DNA from 4 places in the Streptomyces sp. NPDC002690 genome. Region 3 is predicted to be linked to each of the others. Evidence: riboswitches for the same ligand, from Rfam matches in the RefSeq annotation. Region 3 holds a riboswitch; each other region holds the start of a gene.
What was found. A riboswitch is a leader RNA that binds a small molecule or an ion and turns the genes downstream of it on or off. The one in region 3 is predicted to bind cyclic di-AMP.
Positions count from the first base shown of each region.

Region 1: linked by a shared signal. The riboswitch ahead of ACWD3D_RS14735 (NlpC/P60 family protein) and the one ahead of ACWD3D_RS04200 (M23 family metallopeptidase) in region 3 are both predicted to bind cyclic di-AMP.
Region 2: linked by a shared signal. The riboswitch ahead of ACWD3D_RS13420 (transglycosylase family protein) and the one ahead of ACWD3D_RS04200 (M23 family metallopeptidase) in region 3 are both predicted to bind cyclic di-AMP.
Region 4: linked by a shared signal. The riboswitch ahead of ACWD3D_RS11905 (M23 family metallopeptidase) and the one ahead of ACWD3D_RS04200 (M23 family metallopeptidase) in region 3 are both predicted to bind cyclic di-AMP.

Region 1 is NZ_JBSFVR010000094.1:2,151-4,340, reverse strand. Features, by position in the region: gene ACWD3D_RS14740 (hypothetical protein) at 1-100, shown strand, start outside; gene ACWD3D_RS14735 (NlpC/P60 family protein) at 170-1,321, opposite strand; cyclic di-AMP (ydaO/yuaA leader) riboswitch at 1,320-1,473, opposite strand; gene pcrA (DNA helicase PcrA) at 1,724-2,190, shown strand, end outside.
Region 2 is NZ_JBSFVR010000081.1:16,705-18,894, forward strand. Features, by position in the region: gene eno (phosphopyruvate hydratase) at 1-118, opposite strand, end outside; gene ACWD3D_RS13420 (transglycosylase family protein) at 473-1,189, opposite strand; cyclic di-AMP (ydaO/yuaA leader) riboswitch at 1,193-1,373, opposite strand; gene ACWD3D_RS13425 (transglycosylase family protein) at 1,664-2,190, opposite strand, start outside.
Region 3 is NZ_JBSFVR010000016.1:13,477-15,666, reverse strand. Features, by position in the region: gene ACWD3D_RS04205 (M16 family metallopeptidase) at 1-669, shown strand, start outside; cyclic di-AMP (ydaO/yuaA leader) riboswitch at 882-1,049, shown strand; gene ACWD3D_RS04200 (M23 family metallopeptidase) at 1,063-1,827, shown strand; gene ACWD3D_RS04195 (GntR family transcriptional regulator) at 2,140-2,190, shown strand, end outside.
Region 4 is NZ_JBSFVR010000067.1:20,735-22,924, reverse strand. Features, by position in the region: gene ACWD3D_RS11910 (PP2C family protein-serine/threonine phosphatase) at 1-786, shown strand, start outside; cyclic di-AMP (ydaO/yuaA leader) riboswitch at 1,133-1,286, shown strand; gene ACWD3D_RS11905 (M23 family metallopeptidase) at 1,298-2,190, shown strand, end outside.

The sequences.
Region 1 (2,190 bases), on a different contig from region 3:
CGGGGACGACCCGTACTTCCTCAACTTCGGTTACGGCTACGGCTTCGCCTTCGTCAGCCCCGACCACCGCGAAGGGCGCTTCTACTGGGAGTGCTCGTAGCCACCGCTCCGGCCCTGGCGCCCCGTAGGCGCGGGCCGGACGGTGCGGCGGGGCGGAAGACGCCCCCGGTCAGCCCGGCCGGACGCTGCCGTAGATCGGCATGTAGTAGATCGACTCCTCGCGGACGTACGCACCCGGCTTCGGCGCGTGGACCATCATCCCGTCGCCCTTGTAGATGCCCACGTGGCTGATGTCGTCGTAGAAGAAGATCAGGTCTCCCGGCTGGAGGTCGGCGGTCGCGACCCGCGTACCCACGTTGACCTGGTCCCAGGTGGTACGCGGCAGGTCCACGCCCGCCTCCCGCCAGGCCGCCTGGGTCAGACCGGAGCAGTCGTACGACGCGGGGCCGGTGGCTCCCCACACGTAGGGCTTGCCGATCTGGGACTCGGCGAACGCCAGAGCCTGGGCGCCCTTGGTGGACGCGGACGTGGTCGAGCCGGTGGACGTGTCCGAGGCCGTCGAGCCCGAGGCGGCGGCGTCCGCAGCCGCCTTGTCGGCCGCCGCCTTCGCCGTGGCGGCCTGCTCGGCGGCGAGTTTCTCCGCCTTCTTCTTGGCTTCGGCTTCCTTCTTCCGCTCCAGCTCCGCGAGGCGCGCCTTCTCCTCGGCGGTCAGCTTCGACAGCAGCGTGCGCGCCTCGGCCAGCTTGTTCTGCACGGTCTGCTTGCTGGTGCGCAGATCCTCCTGCGACTCCGTCAGCGCTTCCAGGCTCTTGGTGGCCTCGGTGCGCTTCTCGGCAGCCGCCAGCTGCTGGGTGCGGAAGTCGGAGACTGCCTTCTCCTGCTGCCCGCTGCGGCGCTTCATCAGCTGGTCCTGGTCGAAGTACGACTGCGGGTCGTCCGCCAGGAAGAACGTCATCGAGGACGCCAGACCGCCGGTCCGGTACTGGGCCGCCGCGTAGTTGCCGAGGGCGCGACGGGCCTCGTTGACCTTCTCCGCCCGCTGGGCCGCCTCCTCCAGCAGGGCGTCCACCTTGTCCTGCTGTTCGGCCGAGGCGTCCTTGGCCCGGTTGTACTCCTGGGTCGCGGAACCCGCCTGACGGTAGAGGTCGTCGACCTTCCTCCGTACGTCCTCGATGCTCGGCTTGGGCGCCGAGGGGGCGGCCGTCGCGCTCTGCGTGGAGAGCAGCGTCACCGAGGCCAGCGCGACCGTGGTGAACCCCACAGCCGGCGACGTCACGCGCATCGGGGCGCGCGGCTTGCGATGTGATGCCAAGACCGGCATCTCCTTCCTGGACCGCCTACCGGGTTAGCTGTCGGGTTCGGGCGCGGAAGGCTGCCCTACGGGCCTGTACCGAATGAACGGAGTACGGGCCCGATTCACCCCGGTGATGCGTGTGGGTCCCCGGTTCCGGACAGCGTGGGCGGGCCGGATTCGGCGGGGGCGTCCGTGTGGCGCGGTTCGCCTGTCAGGGGATACGGGTCGCCCGGCTGAGCACGGTAACCAAGCGGCGGGGCGGCTGGGAAGGGCGATGTGCGATATGCCCGATACATTTTCGTGACCTTGGCCGCGAGGGGGCCTTCCCTAGCGCGCCGCGTACGGCCCTTGACACCCGGTGACGGCGGACGTGGAGACTCCGTCAAGGCCGCCCGGAGTGTCCGTCGGGGCATCTAAACTCGACAAGCGATGAGCAGCCTCTTTGACGACAGTTACCTGACCGGCCTCCAGCCCGTGGAGGAGGGGCCCCCGCCGCCCCCCGAGGACCACGCGCCCGAGGAGGAGCCCGAGGGCCTCTTCGAAGGGCTCTTCGACGCGCCCCCGCCGCCCAGGGACGGGTACTACCGCGACGGCGCCCCGCGCCCGGTCATCGACTCCGCGGCGCTGCTCGACGGCCTCAACACCGAACAGCGCGCAGCCGTCGTGCACGCCGGGTCCCCGCTGCTCATCGTCGCGGGCGCCGGCTCCGGCAAGACCCGGGTGCTCACCCACCGCATCGCCCACCTGCTCGCCGAGCGCGGCGTGCACCCCGGGCAGATCCTGGCGATCACCTTCACCAACAAGGCCGCCGGCGAGATGAAGGAGCGGGTCGAGCAGCTCGTCGGCCCCCGCGCCAACGCCATGTGGGTCATGACCTTCCACAGCGCGTGCGTGCG
Region 2 (2,190 bases), on a different contig from region 3:
GAACGGCAGCACGGCCCGTGCTGCCGTCGTCGAGACCAACTTCGACCTCGACCGTGGGGTTACCCCGCGAGTCGAGGATTTCCCGGGCTACGACGACGTCGATGGACGGCACGAGCATCTCCTTCTGGGATGTGACGCTGACTGTGCGGGGCTCTTGAGCCTTGCGACTAGAGCCTAACCGGACACAGGACATCGGCCAGCCGACCGTCCGTCCAGTGACACGGCGAGCCTACACATTGTTTCCGTACGGAACATAACGTCCGGCCATACGGAGGTCGGCAGTCCGCGGTACGGCCGGGGTGGCGGCCCGCCCTCTCTCCTCTTCTTCACCTGTACGCCGCTCACGGGACGTACGCGCGCACCCGGCCCGGAAAGGGCCCTGGCCCGGCGCGCGGGGGGAGTGCGCGCCGGGCCAGGGAGTGGGAAAGGGGTGCCGCCGGACACCCCGCTTCCGGGGAGGAGTGGTTCGTGACTACTTCAGGTGGAGCTGCTGACCCGGGAAGATGAGGTCGGCGTCCTCGACGATGTCGTGGTTCAGCTTGAACAGCTTCTGCCAGCCGCCCTTGACGCCCTGCTTCTCGGCGATGGTGCTGAGGGTGTCGCCGGTGACGACCTTGTACTCGCCGTCGCCCTTCTCCACCTTGTCGCCGGTCGGCGTGGTGACGGTCTCGGACTTCGCGGCGGGGCGCTCCTCGCTGCGGGAGGCGGTCTGCGAGTCGGTGGAGCGGTCCGGCGTCGCCGTGGAGGCGCTGTCGTCGGTCGCGGTCGAGCCGGTGCTCGCGGAGGAGCCCGTGTCGACGCCCGGGTCCACACCGTCGTTGGTGAGGTTGCCGGCGCCGGCGCAGGACCAGGCGCCCGGGCCCTGCAGGTCGAGCAGCACCTCGGCGGTGGCGATCTGCTGCTCCTTGGTCGCCAGGTCGGCGCGGGGGGCGTACTTCGTACCGCCGGCGGCGGCCCAGCTGGACTGCGAGAACTGCAGACCGCCGTAGTAGCCGTTGCCGGTGTTGATGGACCAGTTGCCACCGGACTCGCACTGGGCGACGGCGTCCCAGGTGGCGACGGAGGCGGCGGAAGCGTTGGTGGCGCCCATCAGCGGGAGGGCGATGGCGGCACCGGCGACGCCGGCGAGCGTGGCCACACGGACGGCCTTGGACGAGCGGCGGTGCTTACCGTTGCTGGACAGCAGCATGGAACGTCTCCTCACCGACGCCTACGAGGTGAGCTGTCGGGTTCGGGCCAATGAGTGCCCGGCCACACGTCCTTGCGTGTGGCTTAACCCCTAGCCGGTCCCGGCCTCCCGTCGTTTCCGACGGGCCGTCCGATACCGGCGGCTTACCTGGGTCCCCCGCTCCTGCCTACGGCGCTTTACGCGTCTGTTCCCTTCGACCGACGGCAGGATTCGGCGTGACGGTCGACGGGGCCCGCGGTGCGAGCGGTTCTGACCGTAAACAGAGGCAACCCCCACATTCAATGATGGACATATCAGACAATCAGACCTTACTGGCCACGCCTGAATAACCGTTTCCGCAGGTCAAAGCGGACATTCGCGAACCCCCGCGACCGCGACACGCCGGAACAGCGAAGAGACCCATGTCTCACTTTCGCAAAAGTGGACATAGGCCCCTTAACTACCCCTCTTTTTGGGGCGTTTTCCCGAATTGGATCAGTTGGCGGGAGCAGTCTCCGCCGTGTCGGGAGTGGTCTCCGGCGTGTCGGAAGCGGTGCCGGACGCGGTGTCCGTCGCGGCCGGAGCGGAGTCGGTCGCCGCAGGGGCGGCGGCCGTGCTCAGGTCGAGCTCCTGGCCGGGCAGGATCAGGTCGGGGTTCGATCCGATCACGCTCTCGTTGGCCTGGTAGAGCTCGGTCCAGCCGTCGGAGAGGTGCTGCGCGTCGGCGATCGCCCAGAGGTTGTCGCCGGACTGGACCGTGTACGTCCCGTCCGTCGCGAGGGCCGTGTCGTCGCGCGCGTCGCTGTCCCCGCGCGAGGCGTGCCGGCCGGTGTCGCGCGAGGCGTCGGCTGCGGCCTCGTCCGGGTCGGGCGTCCCGCGGTGCTTGCCGCCCGTCGCGGTGTCACCGGTCGCCGCGTCCGTCGCCCCGCTCTTCGCGCCGCTCTTGCCGGGCGTGGTGGCGCCCGGGGTGGCCGAGCCGGAGGGCGCGGGGGTCGCGGAGGCGTCGGGGCTCGGCGTGGCGC
Region 3 (2,190 bases):
CCGATCACCGCGGACGACACCGGACGCGTGGTCATCGTCAACCGTCCGGGAGCCGTGCAGACGCAGCTGCTCATCGGCCGCATCGGCGCGGACCGGCACGACAGTGTCTGGCCCGCCCAGGTCCTCGGGACGTACTGCCTCGGCGGCACGCTCACCTCGCGGCTCGACCGGGTCCTGCGCGAGGAGAAGGGCTACACCTACGGCGTACGCGCGTTCGCCCAGGTGCTCCGCTCCACCGCAGGCGGTCCGGACTCCGGCCCGGCCGGTGCGGCGATGCTGGCCATCAGCGGCTCGGTGGACACCGAGTCCACGGGCCCCGCGCTCGACGACCTCTGGAAGGTCCTGCGGACCCTCGCGGCGGACGGGCTGACGGACGCCGAGCGCGAGACCGCCGTGCAGAACCTCGTGGGGGTCGCCCCGCTGAAGTTCGAGACGGCCGCCTCGGTCGCGGCGACCCTCGCCGACCAGGTCGAGCAGCAGTTGCCCGACGACTTCCAGGCCCACCTGTACGCCCGGCTCGCCGAGACCGGCACGGTCGAGGCGACCGCCGCGGTGGTCAACGCCTTCCCGGTGGACCGGCTGGTGACGATCCTGGTGGGCGACGCGTCGCAGATCGCCGAGCCCGTCCGCGCCCTGGACATCGGCGATGTGACGATCGTGAACGGCTGACCGGCCGTCAACCACACGACCGGGCAGGCCCGGCAGCGCGGCCCCGGCGGGGAGATCTCGCCGGGGCCGCGCTGTTTGTCCCCTTTGCCGGAAGCGTGCCTGTCTGCCCTGTGGGATGCGCTACAAAACCCACTGTCCGTTTGGTGATCGAAAGCGCCGCGGCCTAGCGTCGATCCGGCTGTCCGCCGACTGTGTGCCGCACTCGCGGTGCCGGACAGTCATCGCCGAGTCCCCGTCAGGCGCGAGCCTGGGGAGCCGGGGACCCGTGAAGTCCCTGGGGTGAATCGGGCACCCGCGTCTCGTGAGAGGCGCGAACGCCCGTAGGAGACCTTCCTGCTCCGAACCCGTCAGCTAACCCGGTAGGCGAGAAGGAAGGAAAGGACCCGCCCCTTCATGGCGTTCACCCGTGCCACCGGGACCCATCGTGCCCCGGGCCGTCTGACGCGCACCACCGCCCGGTTCGCCGGCGTCGCCGCCCTCGCCGCGACCGGCGTCGTCGCTGCGACCGCCTCCCCGGCCCTCGCCGCCGGTTCGCCCGTCCCGTCGCCCCGTACGACCGGCCTCATCGAGGCCGTGACGCTCGGCGACTCCATCGCGGACCGGATCGCCGACCAGGCGGAGGCCCAGCACCGTGTGGCCGAGGCCAGGGCGAAGGCCGAAGCGAAGGCCAAGGCCGAGGCCGCCGTACGAGTCAGGGAAGCCCGTGAGGCGAAGGCGCGCGCCGCGCGCGCCGCCGAGCGCAAGCGGCTGAACTCCTTCCACCTGCCCATCGCGGGCTCGTACATCAGTACCGGTTACCAGTCGAGCGGCTCCCTGTGGTCCTCCGGCAGCCACTCCGGCGTCGACTTCCATGCCGCCACGGGTACCCCCGTCCTCGCCGTGGGCGCGGGCACGGTCGTCGAAGCCGGCTGGGGCGGCGCGTACGGCAACAACATCGTGCTGCGGATGGCGGACGGCACGTACACCCAGTACGGCCACCTCTCCTCGATCGGCGTCCAGGCCGGCCAACGCGTCTCGTCGGGGGAGCGGATCGGCCTCTCCGGCGCCACCGGCAACGCGACCGGCCCGCACCTGCACTTCGAGGCACGCACCGGACCGGAGTACGGCTCCGACATGGACCCCGTGGCGTATCTGCGGGCCCACGGCCTCACGGTCTGACCCGCGCGTCACGGTCTGACCCGCGCGGCCCCGGACGTCCAGCCCCGGACGTCCAGCCCCGGACGTCCAGCCCCGGGTCCGCGTCGTCCGACCGCTGCAGAACACCTCCGGCCGCCCCCCGATCACCCCGAAGCCCCGGCCCCGTGCCGGGGCTTCGGCATATCACCCGAAACCCTCCGGCCCGCCGGCTCCGCAGGCAAAAGATATGTGCGAATTCCGGTACGCCATCGGAAATTCACTCAGATTGCAATAGAGTCACGGTGCAGGCTTCGATCGGCCGCGTTTCGCGGGGATTAAGGCGGAGGTTCGGACATGCGCATTCCCGCGCACTCGGTATGCACGGCAATCCGTGAGGACATCGTC
Region 4 (2,190 bases), on a different contig from region 3:
ATCGCGGAGACCGCCATGCGCGCCGTGCTGCCGGTCCCTGCCGACCGGGTCGGCGGGCTCCACGTCGCCGCGCGGTACGAGGCGGCGCAGGCGGACGAGTACGTCGGCGGCGACCTGTTCGCCGTCGCGGACACTCCGTACGGCGTACGCCTCGTACTGGGCGACGTACGCGGAAAGGGGCTCGACGCGGTCGAGGCGGTGGCGGTGATCATCGGCGCGTTCCGGGAGGCCGCGGAGCAGGAGGAGACGCTGGAGGGGGTGGCGCAGCGGCTTGAGCGCGCGTTGGCCAGGGACGCGGCGCGGCGCGGGGGGCTGGACCCGGTGGAGGGGTTCGTCACCGCGGTCCTGGCCGAGATTCCACAGGGCTCCGCGACTCTGCGGATCGTCAACCGGGGTCACCCCGAACCGTTGTTGCTGCACGCCGGGGGCGCGCTGGACGTGCTGCGGCCCAGTACCCCCGCGCTGCCGCTCGGTATGGCACTGGGAGCCTGGCCGGACCGGGCGGACGAGTGGGACCTCCCGCCGGGCGCGACCCTGTTGACCTACACGGACGGGCTCTCCGAGGCGCGCGACGCGGCGGGCGTGTTCTACGACCCGGCAGAGCGGCTGCGAGGCCGGATCTTCCCCGGTCCCGACGAGCTGCTCACGGCGCTCACCGACGACGTCCGGCTGCACACGGGCGGGCGCTCGACGGACGACCTGGCGCTGCTCGCGGTGGCCCGGCCGGCGGAGGACCAGCCGGAGCGCCGGACCACCGTGCCGATCGTGGGCCGCGGCGGCGGCTGACGCGGTTCAGGGCGCCGTGGTGATCCCCCGTGATCCCCCTGCGGACGGCCCCGCGATCCCCCTGCGGACGGCCCCGCGATCCCCCTGCGGACGGCCCCGGGGTCAGCCGCCCGGGTCCGGCGACGGTCCGTAGCAGAGCGGTACCGCTCGATAACATATGACACACCGTCAGAAAAGCCGGGTCGGGCCGCTCGTCCGCAAGTCGCCCCGCTAAGCGAGGAAATGCCCAGGTAAATCCCGGCCCGAAGTGGGAATGATCAAGAGGAACGGCTTGGAATCGGAGTCGTCTGTCTATTAACGTTCGATAACGCAGCGCGGTCGTCCCAGCCGTCGTCAGAGACGGCGCCGTGCGCGAGCGCCGAATTCCGCAAGGGAACCGGGGAACCACCTTCTTGGGGTGAATCGGACACCTGTGTCTCGACAGAGACGCCAGGCGCCCGTAGGAGACCTTCCTGCTCCGAACCCGTCAGCTAACCCGGTAGGCGAGAAGGAAGGAAAGGAGTGCGCCCACGTGGCGTCCAACCAGCCTGCCCCCGAAGCCCCGTCACCCTTCGCCACTCGCGAGGGTTTCGGCTCTCCCGGCAACGCCGACAAGGCCTGGGAGGAATGGAACCCCACCGAGGATTCCCTCCGCCCCGTACGCGGCCGGCACCGCGTCGCCAAGCAGCGTGGTCTCGCGCGTAGTTCCACCGTCCTCGGGGTCGGCGTCATCGCGGCCGTCGGTGCGGGCGGCATGGCCACCGCGCAGAGCAAGCCGCCGGTCTCCATCTCTCTTCCCGATTCGCTCGCGGACAACCTTCCCGACGCCAAGTCCCTTCCCGGGCTGGGCGCTCTGATCACCGCGGTCGAGTCCGACGACACTCCCGCGCCGGTGGCGGCGGCCGCGCCGTTCACCACGGCCGGGCTCACCACGGCGGAGACCGAGCAGGGCGCCACCGACGCGGGCGAGGCACTGCGCGCCCGCATCCTCCAGCAGGCCGAGCAGCAGCAGTCCGCCGCCGACGCGGAAGCGAAGGCGGCCCAGGAGGCGGCTGCCGCGACCAAGGCCGCCACCGAGGCGAAGAAGCAGCAGGACGAGGCCACGGCGAAGGCCGCGGCGGAGAAGAAGGCGGCCGAGGAGGCCGCGGCGAAGAAGGCCGAGGCCGAGAGACTGGCCAAGCTCGCCGCCAGCTACTCGCTCCCCACCTCCGCGTACACGATCACCTCCACCTTCGGCGAGGCCGGCACGATGTGGGCCTCCGGGCAGCACACCGGTCTCGACTTCGCCGCGCCGACCGGTACCCCGGTCAAGGCCGTGCACGGGGGAACGGTCAAGTCGGCGGGCTGGTCGGGCTCGTACGGGTACCGCACGGTCCTGGAGCTCGATGACGGTACGGAGATCTGGTACTGCCACCAGTCCTCCAT